3 regions of the Arthrobacter sp. UYCo732 genome follow, and region 2 is predicted to be linked to each of the others. Evidence: riboswitches for the same ligand, from Rfam matches in the RefSeq annotation. Region 2 holds a riboswitch; each other region holds the start of a gene.

What was found. A riboswitch is a leader RNA that binds a small molecule or an ion and turns the genes downstream of it on or off. The one in region 2 is predicted to bind thiamine pyrophosphate.
Region 1: linked by a shared signal. The riboswitch ahead of ABIB45_RS02095 (bifunctional hydroxymethylpyrimidine kinase/phosphomethylpyrimidine kinase) and the one ahead of thiM (hydroxyethylthiazole kinase) in region 2 are both predicted to bind thiamine pyrophosphate.
Region 3: linked by a shared signal. The riboswitch ahead of ABIB45_RS10165 (ECF transporter S component) and the one ahead of thiM (hydroxyethylthiazole kinase) in region 2 are both predicted to bind thiamine pyrophosphate.

The regions. Positions count from the first base shown of each region.
Region 1 covers NZ_JBEPPJ010000001.1:447,676-450,920, reverse strand. The annotation lists gene ABIB45_RS02095 (bifunctional hydroxymethylpyrimidine kinase/phosphomethylpyrimidine kinase) at 1-1,342, opposite strand, end outside; TPP riboswitch at 1,325-1,422, opposite strand; gene ABIB45_RS02090 (Rne/Rng family ribonuclease) at 1,541-3,245, opposite strand, start outside.
Region 2 covers NZ_JBEPPJ010000020.1:1,555-4,799, forward strand. The annotation lists gene ABIB45_RS18655 (DUF8462 domain-containing protein) at 1-309, opposite strand, end outside; gene ABIB45_RS18660 (hypothetical protein) at 525-824, shown strand; gene ABIB45_RS18665 (hypothetical protein) at 971-1,129, shown strand; gene ABIB45_RS18670 (hypothetical protein) at 1,224-1,553, shown strand; gene ABIB45_RS18675 (hypothetical protein) at 1,550-1,783, shown strand; TPP riboswitch at 1,793-1,889, shown strand; gene thiM (hydroxyethylthiazole kinase) at 1,881-2,684, shown strand; gene thiE (thiamine phosphate synthase) at 2,681-3,245, shown strand, end outside.
Region 3 covers NZ_JBEPPJ010000005.1:135,779-139,023, forward strand. The annotation lists gene ABIB45_RS10160 (ABC transporter ATP-binding protein) at 1-903, opposite strand, end outside; gene ABIB45_RS10165 (ECF transporter S component) at 903-1,523, opposite strand; TPP riboswitch at 1,594-1,730, opposite strand; gene ABIB45_RS10170 (DUF4235 domain-containing protein) at 2,068-2,331, shown strand; gene mnhG (monovalent cation/H(+) antiporter subunit G) at 2,395-2,808, opposite strand; gene ABIB45_RS10180 (MrpF/PhaF family protein) at 2,798-3,076, opposite strand; gene ABIB45_RS10185 (Na+/H+ antiporter subunit E) at 3,073-3,245, opposite strand, start outside.

The sequences.
Region 1 (3,245 bases), on a different contig from region 2:
GGAGAGCTGCAACCAGCACTCCGTAGCTGCCGGCGGCTGAGGTTGCCAACAGGTGGTCCACATACGACTTGGTGACCGGGCCAAGGACGGGTTCTACCGTGCGCGTACTGAGCCAGTTGCGGTGCAGTTCCGATTCGACCTCGAGGCACTGCTGGGCTGACCGGGCCCAGAACAGCTGCGCGGCTTCCGTCGGCGCCAGCGCACTGGCGCGGGCAAGCACACGTGAGTAGCCGTTAAGGTAGATAGCGTCCTGGGCGAGGTAGTAGGCGAACTGCTCTTCCGCCAGCGTGCCGGCAGCCAGCGCCCGGATGAATTCCAGCCCGTAAATGACTGCCAGGTCCGGGGCCGCCGCCCGGCGAAGCGCGGCAGCGAATTCCCCGGGGGCGGGAGCCTGCTCCAGGTGGTGGAAGTGGTGGATGGGGCCGTTGCCTTCGCCTACCTCCAGCTGACCGGAAGCCTGCAGAGCACCGCGGAGCCACGGCTTCACCTGCCGCAGCGAGGCTTCCCAGTCACCCAGCCGGGCCTGCGCCGTAGCCATGGCCGAGGACAGTGAGCAGCCGGTGCCGTGGCTGTTGCGGGTGGGGATCCTGTCTCCAGTCACTTCCACTACCGGCCGGGTGAGCAGTCCGCGTGCGTTAATCAGGGCATCCGGGCACGCATCGCCGTCGAGATGGCCTCCCTTGACCAGGATGGTGGCGCCCGTGGCCGCGGCCAGCCGCTTCCCCTGCTCCAGCGCGTCCGGCCAGTTCCGCACCTGCGGCTCCCCCACCAGGATGGCGAGCTCCGCGAGGTTGGGCGTGATCAGGTCCGCGAGCGGCAGCAGGTCCAGCAGGGCAGCCTCCGCCGATTCCTTCAGCAGTCGGTCCCCACTCGTGGCCACCATCACCGGATCCAGAACCACGACGGCGGGGCGCACCTTCTCCAGCCAGCTGCGGACCACGTCAATCACCTCCACACTGCCCAGCATGCCGATTTTGACGGCGTCGATGGCAATGTCATCGCTGACGGCATCAAGCTGCTGGGCCAGGAAGCCAGCGGGCGGCACATGGACCCCTTGGACGCCGCGGGTGTTCTGCACGGTCAACGCGGTGATGGCTGCCATGCCGTAACCGCCCAGGGCGGCAATGCTCTTGAGGTCGGCCTGGATGCCCGCGCCACCGGACGGATCCGATCCGGCAATGGACAGCACCCGCGGAGTATGCCGCAGCACGTCCACCGCATTGGAAGGCCCACGTGCCGGATGCACCGTGGCAAGGGCAGGCGGCGTTTCGGATGCTGCCGCCGTTTCGGGAGTGGCGGCAGATACGGAAGGTAGAACGTGGGTTGAAGCCATAGGGGACATTCCTTCGCCGGTGCTAACCGGACAGGTTCAACGGGTCTGGATCTCAGCCGGCTCTCTGCGCGGCACCCCGTGTCAGTACCCAACACTAGCGTTTCCCATAAGACACCGTTTTAGATGAACCCCACAAACGCGGAATGCCCGGGCACTCCACCGATGAGTGAAGTGTCCGGGCAATCTGGCCGATGTCCTTGCGAAAGGTCAGAGTTCCGAAGCAGGAACCCCTACGCCCAGGATGATGGGTGCGCTGGTGTCTGCCGGTTTGGCAGCGGCAGGAGCCTGGGTGAGCTCCGGAGCCTTAGCGGCATGGGTATGGCCTGCGGACTCAACCGGCACCGCTTCGTGGTGCTCCACCGTGGTGGCGTTAGCTGCGCCCTGGGCACGGCTGGCACTGCGGTTGCGCCGCGGGCGGCGGGTACGGGTCTGCTCGGTGTGGTCGGAGTAGTCCTTCTCCACCGCGGCAGGAGCCTGACGGACAGGAGCCGCGGCCGGCTGGCGTGCCGCCGGCTGGCTCTGGGTCTGCTCGCCCGCGGCCTGAGCGCTCTCCGTCGGCATGGCTTCTGCAACAGGTGCCGGCACGCCAAGCTTGGCGAAGGCCTCCGTGAGCCTGTCCAGTGTCAGGGCCGGGGCCTGCGGCTGATCCTCGTGGTGCTCCACGAAGGGCAGCACCACCTGCTCGCCGCCGAAAGTCAGCACAGCGGCCGGGCGGCCGGCGTTGTCGGTCTCGGACCGTTCTACCGGTGCATGAGCCGGGGCCGCCGCGCCGGAAGCATTACCCCCGGCTGCTGAGGCGTGGGCCACTTCGTCGTCGTGCAGGTGCGCGGCATGGGCGGCGGCTGCAATGTTGGCAAGGGCTGCCCTGGTGGCCTCCGCCTTGGCGTGGCGCTCGGCGTCGCTGGGATCCGGGTGGACCGTGTGGATCTGCACCGGAGCTGCCGGGGCCATCTCGAGGGGTTGGCCGCCGCGGCCGCGGCGGCGCTTCCTGTCCGTCCGGCCGCCCTGCTGGGCGTCCGGGCGCTGGGCGTCGCTACGCTGGCTGTCGATCCGCTGGGTGTCGGGTCGGCTGTCCACACGCTGCACATGGTGCTCCGCGGCGACGGTGTTGGCGCGGCGGTGCTCCACGGGGTCGTCGTGGGTGACGATTCCGCGGCCGGCGCACGTTTCGCACTGCTCGCCGAAGACTTCCAGGAGCCCGGTACCCATGCGCTTGCGCGTCATCTGGACCAAACCGAGGGAGGTCACTTCGGCCACCTGGTGCTTGGTGCGGTCACGGCCAAGGCATTCCACCATACGGCGGAGCACCAGATCGCGGTTGGACTCAAGGACCATGTCGATGAAGTCGATGACGATGATGCCGCCGATGTCGCGAAGCCGGAGCTGCCGGACCACTTCTTCGGCCGCTTCGAGGTTGTTCTTGGTGACAGTTTCCTCGAGGTTGCCGCCGCTGCCCGTGAATTTTCCGGTGTTGACGTCCACTACGGTCATGGCTTCGGTGCGGTCGATGACCAGCGAGCCGCCGGAGGGCAGGAAGACCTTGCGTTCCAGCGCCTTGTGGATCTGTTCGTCGATCCGCCACGCGGCGAAGATGTCCTGATCCTTGGTCCACTTTTCCAGGCGGCCCACCAGATCCGGGGCAACGTATGTGACGTAGGCCTCGATGGTGTCCCAGGCTTCCTCACCGGAGACGATCAGCTTGGAGAAGTCCTCGTTGAAGACGTCACGGACCACCTTGATGGTGAGATCTGGTTCGCCGTAGAGAAGTTCCGGGGCCAGGATCTTGGTGGACGTGGACTGGCTTTCGATGCCCTCCCACTGCGCCCGCAGCCGGTTGATGTCATGCGTGAGTTCCTCTTCGGAAGCACCTTCTGCAGCGGTACGGACGATCACGCCGGCGTGCTCGGGCAGG
Region 2 (3,245 bases):
TGTGATTTTCCGGGCCGGCTGTCCATCCCCGAGTTCGTCGCGGAGGCGAAGCATGTCATCGCCGATCCCGGCAAGGAATCCAGGCGTGGCTGTCCGGGAGATGACGGCCCACCCGTGTGCCCGGGCGATCTCTTCGGCCGCGCTCAACATGACCGTCTTGCCGATGCCCCTGGAGCCCGTGATGATAGTCAAAAGCCCTGGCGCGCCGGAACCTTGCTGCAGGCCGTACTCGAACTCGTCCAACAGCCCTGCCCGTCCGACCAGTACTGGAGGCGTGGCTCCGGCCGTTGGCTTGAAGGGGTTTTGCACGGCATCTCCCGGGTGAAAGTAGGTGAAACTGGTGAAAGTGGTGAAACTTCGTCCACCCTATGCCGGCACCTCACGCTAAGCAAGGCGCGGTGTCCAGCGGTAGCATCGGGCCATGACTCCTGAAGAGAACTGTCTCGAGCACGCGCTGCACGTCGGCGAGGGGCTGACCGGCCCTGAGCTTGGAGCAGTTAGGTTTCGAACCGCGCCTTGAGGATATGACTGAGGACCAGCGGAGCCACCTGGACCCTGATGACCTCGACTGGATGGATTCAATCATTCCGGAGCGGCGCGACAGAAGCCTGCTCCAGGCTAAGCTTCTGGCCGGGGCCATGTGGGAGGCTTCCGTGGTCCTGATAGACCAGCTTTTCGAGGATCTTTCCGGCTTACGGATCCGTGAGCGGATCGATCGACGGGACATCGCCAATACTTTCGTCCTGTCCGGACTGCCACCCAGACACGCGGAGAGATATGACGCACGCTTCGCCCAACAGTTTTGGTTATTGCTGCGGACATGACCGTGGCGCTGATCCGCGGCTGGACACGCCCGTCATGCGTCGCCCAGGAGTTGGCGCAGCGTTGCCTTGTCGACTAAGTCGAAGTCAGCCAGGATCTATACGACCTGGATCTAGCAGACGGCTGGCGGGGCCTGCTTGAACAACACATGCTCGAAGACACGGACAGTGAAATGCTGTACCAGAACCCAATGGACGGCTTCGAAGGCGATATCGCGCTGAACATGCAACTGGGCCTTGCACCGATGAATGTCCAGGACTGGTTCGAGCCATTCAACGACGCCTCCGTCCCGCCGTTCGTGCGCTAATCGACATGCTAACTCCCCCGTCAAACCATCATTTGAAACGCAGATAACGATCTTTCGTCAAGCGAGCGTTCCATGCAGGGGAGAGGCCACGAACGTGTTCCGGGTATGGCCCCAGACCCACGACCTGCAGGTCGGGACCGACCCGGCAGGCAAACCCCTCGCCATCCGCAACCACGGCCAGATCTGGCTGGTCGACCCCGACACCGACTCCCAGCATTGGTACGGACGGGACGCATGGTGGGACACCCGCCGCACAGCCGCCGTCGACAGCGGCGACCTGGTCAGCATCGAATACTGGCGGGTCCAGGTCCGCCAGGGAACTTCCGGCTCCGCCCTCCGGACCTTCACGTTGCGCCGGAACCCGCTCTCCCCGCACTGGCTCCTCGAAAGCATCAGCGACGGCGACGAGACAACCGAAAATTGAACGACCAACCCTTCAACGATCAGACGTGGGCAGGGATTCGGCCAGAATACACGCTGCCAACCCTCGGGCAGGTACGGCGCCGGCTCTCCGAGCTCATGGAAGACCCCGAACCCGTGATGCAGCAGCTCGTCCGCGTCTTCATCGACGACGGCACCTTCTGCCCGGGATTCCAGTTCCTCCCCGGCAACCCCCGGTTCTCCGGTTGGTGCGCGCCTGTGCCTGTGTGGTAGTAGGCTTTCTAGAGTGACACGGGGTGCCCTGGGCAACAGGGCTGAGATAAGACCCGTTGAACCTGATCTAGTTCGTACTAGCGAAGGGATGTTGCGGATGACTGTTCGCCTGACACCTGACCATATCTGCACGATGCTCGCCCGGTTGCGGGAGACAGGGCCATTGGTGCAGTGTCTGACCAACGCGGTTGTGACAAACTTCACCGCGAATGTGCTTCTAGCCGTCGGGGCGGCGCCAGCCATGGCTGATGTCCCCACCGAGGCCGGCCAGTTTGCCCGGATAGCTTCCGGAGTTCTGATCAACGTGGGTACTCCCCACGCGGAGCAACGGGTCGCCATGGTCGAAGCCGCCTCGGCCGCTCAGGAGGCAGGCACTCCCTGGGTTCTTGACCCGGTCGCGGTCGGTGTCCTGCCGGTGCGTACTGCCCTTGCCAGTGAACTGCTCTCTTACGCCCCGACCGCTATCCGGGGCAACGCTTCAGAGGTTATCGCACTGGCTGGGTTGGGGGCAGGTGGCCGTGGTGTTGATGCCGTCGATAGTCCCGAAAGTGCGCTGGCAGCGGCCGGCCGCCTGGCCAGTGTTCACGGTTCCGTCGTGGCCGTTTCCGGGGCCGTTGATCTGATTACTGATGGCATCGATGTGATCCGGATCGGTAACGGCCACCCTTATCTGACCCTGGTCACCGGGGGTGGCTGTGCACTGGGTGCGGTCACCGCAGCTTTTTTGGCTGTGGATGGCGACCGTCTGGCAGCGACGGCTGCAGCCACCGCGGTGTATACCGTCGCTGCCGAAATCGCCGCTGACGGCGCCCGCGGCCCGGGCAGTTTCGCGGTCGCGTTCCTGGATGCGCTGGAGTCTGTGGATGCCGAAATAATCCGGTCCAGAGTGGCTATCTCATGACGGGCGCCGGCAGGGCTGGCTTCACCCCGGGGATTTATCTGATCACTGATGATAAGTTGTGCGGGGAACGCGGAGTGGTGGAGTCGGTCAGCGCCGCCGTTGCCGGAGGCGTGCGAATGGTACAGATCCGGGAAAAAACGGCCAGCGCCGCCCGGTTCTACGATCTGGTGATGCGTACCGCGGATGCCGTCGGTGACCGGGCCACGGTGTTGGTGGATGACCGGGTGGATGTTTTTCTCGCCGCCCGGGCGGGCGGTGCGGCTGTCCACGGCGTCCATATCGGTCAAAGCGATCTTCCGGCACCCCAGGTCCGGGCAATTGTTGGCCAGGACGCGTTGATCGGGCTGAGCGCCAACACGGCCGAACATCTCGCGCAGCTGCACGCCCTGCCTTCAGGGACGGTGGACTATCTGGGCGTGGGCGTGATCCGTCCGACGTCGACCAAGCCGGACCATCCGGCGCCCTTGGGCATCGAGGGGTTCGCCGCTATCGCTGCCGCTACGCTGCTGCCCTGCGTCGCAATCGGCGGCATAACCCCGGCCGATGTCAGTGCATTGAGGC
Region 3 (3,245 bases), on a different contig from region 2:
GGCAACGTCCTCGGCCGCCAGCAGCAGCTGGCCGCCGTCAGCCGAAGCACGCGCACGGGGGCGGGTGGCCGGAACATGGCCCGGCACCCAGACACCGGCCCCGATCAGCATGTCCCGCGCCTCGGCGAGCACCCGGTCCGGCGGGCCATCCAGCAGCACGCCCGAGCCCGGCTGCAGCACCACAATCCGGCCCACCAGGTCCTTCCAGACGGACACCCGGTGTTCCACCACCACCAGGGTGGCGCCGGTTTTGTCGAGGCAGCGGCCCACGGCGTCGCGGACTTCCAGGACACCGGCGGGATCGAGGTTGGCTGTCGGTTCGTCCAGCAGGATCAGCCCCGGCCGCATCGCGAGGATGCCGGCCAGGGCCAGCCGCTGCTTCTGGCCGCCGGACAGAGCCGACGTCGGGCGGTCCAGCGGGAGTCCGCCGCCGAAGCCGCCGGCACCGCCAGCTCCGCCCTGCGGGCGTCCGGCCCTGCGCAGCCCCACGTCATAGAGCGCCTCATGGACCCTCTTCCAGATCTCGTCCCGGGGAACGGCCAGGTTTTCGGCACCAAAGGCGACGTCGTCACCCAGCCTCGAGAGGACCACCTGCGTTTCCGGGTCCTGCTGCATGAGCCCGGCGCGGCCGCGCTGGCTGCGCGGCACCGCGCCGTCGATTAGCAGCGAACCGGTCTCGTCGGCATCGTCCCCTTCATCCCCGAGCACTCCGGCGAGGGCGTGCAGCAGCGTTGATTTGCCCGCACCGGAAGGGCCCAGCAGCAGCACCCGCTCGCCCGGCGCGATGTCCAGATCGAGCCCGCGGACGGCCGGCGCCATGCGGCCGGCGTGCCGCCAGCCCCAGCCACGGGCGGATACCGCGGCCGGGCGCACTCCGGAAGCACCGGCGTCGGAAACGGCCATCAGTGGAAAACGGGCTCCGAACCGGCCTTCCGGGAAGCGAAGGAGCCCAGCACCCCGGTTTTGGCCAGGCCGCGGGTGGCAATCCAGGACACGGCGCCGGCAATGACGGCACCCGAGATCGCGCAGAACAGAATGTAGGTGGCCTTGTCGCCGGCTTCATAGGCGATGTTCCAGCCCCACGGGAGGAAGGAATCGTTCAGGCCGCAGAACAGGCCGGCACCGGCACCGGCGAGCACGGCTGCCGGCAGGTTGAACTTCTTGTAGCCGAACGCGGCGAAAACGAGCTCCGCGCCGAGGCCCTGGAGGATGCCGGAGATCAGCACGGTGGTGCCGTACTGGGAACCCATCATGAGCTCACCGGTGGCGGCAACGGCCTCGCAGAAGAGCGCTGCGCCCGGTTTGCGGACGATGAGCATGCCCAGGACGGCCGGAATCATCCAGCCGCCGGCGATCAGGCCGGTGAGGGGCGGGTACGTGGCGTTCATCGGCGCGGACACCAGCGCCGCACCCTGGGACCAGGCCCAGAAAATGACACCGCCGGCGATGGCGATCAAAGCTGCCACCACGATGTCCACAACCCGCCAGCTATAGCTGGCTTTCTTCATGCCTACTGTTGTCATTTCTGCCTCCTGAGGTACAGGAGGGGAGAGTTCGCGGTTTCGGCACGGACTGCGCCGCCCGGATCCGGACACTCTGAGAAGCTCGACTCCCTTGCGCCGGTACTAACCGGATCAGGTTCGAGGGTCTGCGGCTGTCCGCACTCTCAGCGCCTATCCATCGGTTGCATTGCTGCAGTGCCCGACGGCGGCGCTCCCCTGTCGTAAATAAATCTGCCCTGATGGGCGTGATCCAGTTTACACCGCAGGCGCGGTAGATTGTGGGCCACGGCTGCCGACTTCCCACATGTGACCGTATTCGATCCCGACTCCAGCGACAGCCAGCCGCAGTGCTCGCTCGAAGCGCTGATAGCAAGGACCGACGCCGAGGTCAGCGAGCTGCAGTTCCCGCATTTCACGAAGGACGAATCCCTCCACCTGGGGCTGCTGCTGAAATGCCCTCAATGCTGGTGGGCCTGGGCAAGAGCCGGGCGGCTCAAGTGCCGGCCCCCGGTCCGATGACGTTAGGCTAATGACAATCCCCGATAGCCCATAAGGAGTTCAACGAATGAACCTGCTCATCAAGCTGCTCGGCACCGCAATCAGCCTCGGCGCCGGGTTTGTCGGTACCAAGCTAGTCAACACCGTGTGGGAAAAGTCCACCGGCCGCAAGGTCCCCACCGGCAAGGACGAAGACACCCCCACGAGCCTGCGCTCGGCGCTGACGTTCGCGCTTATTTCAGCCTCGGTCAGCACCATCATCCAGGTGCTCGCCAACCGCGGCACGCAGCGGGCCATCACCAGGTTCGCTAAGAGCCAGGACGTCGTCTAGCGAGTTTTGTCCAGCTAATGGCCCCTGGGCAGTCCTGAAGCCAAATTATCTGGACAAAAACTCTCAGCCGCCGCCGGACGCTTCTTCACGTGCTGACTGCTCACGGGAGGACTGCGCCGCCTTCTGCACCACGGCGTCGAGGTCATCAGAGCTGAGCAGTTCTCGGTGCAGGTGTTTGGTGCGGTAGCCGGATCGGCCCACCATGTGCGCGGACACCGGCACGGTCAGCAGCTGGAAGATCCACGCCACCAGCAGCACCGGCCACACCCACCACGTCCGCATCTGCAGGCCGATGGCCGCCAGCAGCAGGAAGAGCCCGAGCACCTGCGGCTTGGTGGCCGCGTGCATCCGGCTCAGCAGGTCGGGGAAGCGCAGCAGGCCGATGGCGGCGGCGAGGGACATCAGGGCGCCCACCACCAGGAACACCGCCGTCACGGCATCGATGACGTTATCCACCACGCTCGCTTCAGGACTCATGGGTTTGCTCCCGCCGGTCGGCCACGAAACGGGCAACAGTCACCGAGCCGATGAAGCCGACAACGGAAAGCGCCACCAGCAGCATCAGGTTGTTCAGGTGCTTGTTGACGGCCATGTCGATGCACAGCGCGGCGCCGAGGATGGCGAGCAGGACGTCTGAGGCCAGCACCCGGTCCAGCAGCGAAGGGCCGCGGGCAATCCGGATGATGGCGCCGGCCGCTGCCAGCGAAAGAATGACTGCCGTGACGGCCAGGACGGTCTGCATCATGCTGCGGCCTCCTGCCGGACGATTTCAAGTTCTTCCGTGGTCCCCATGATTTTGATCAGGCGCGCTTCAATGGAGCGGACTTCCCTCCGCAGGTCCGCCACGTCCTCCGGGGCGCTGATGTTCAGCGCGTGCAGGTAGAGGGTGGACGTTGAACGGTCCACCTCCACCA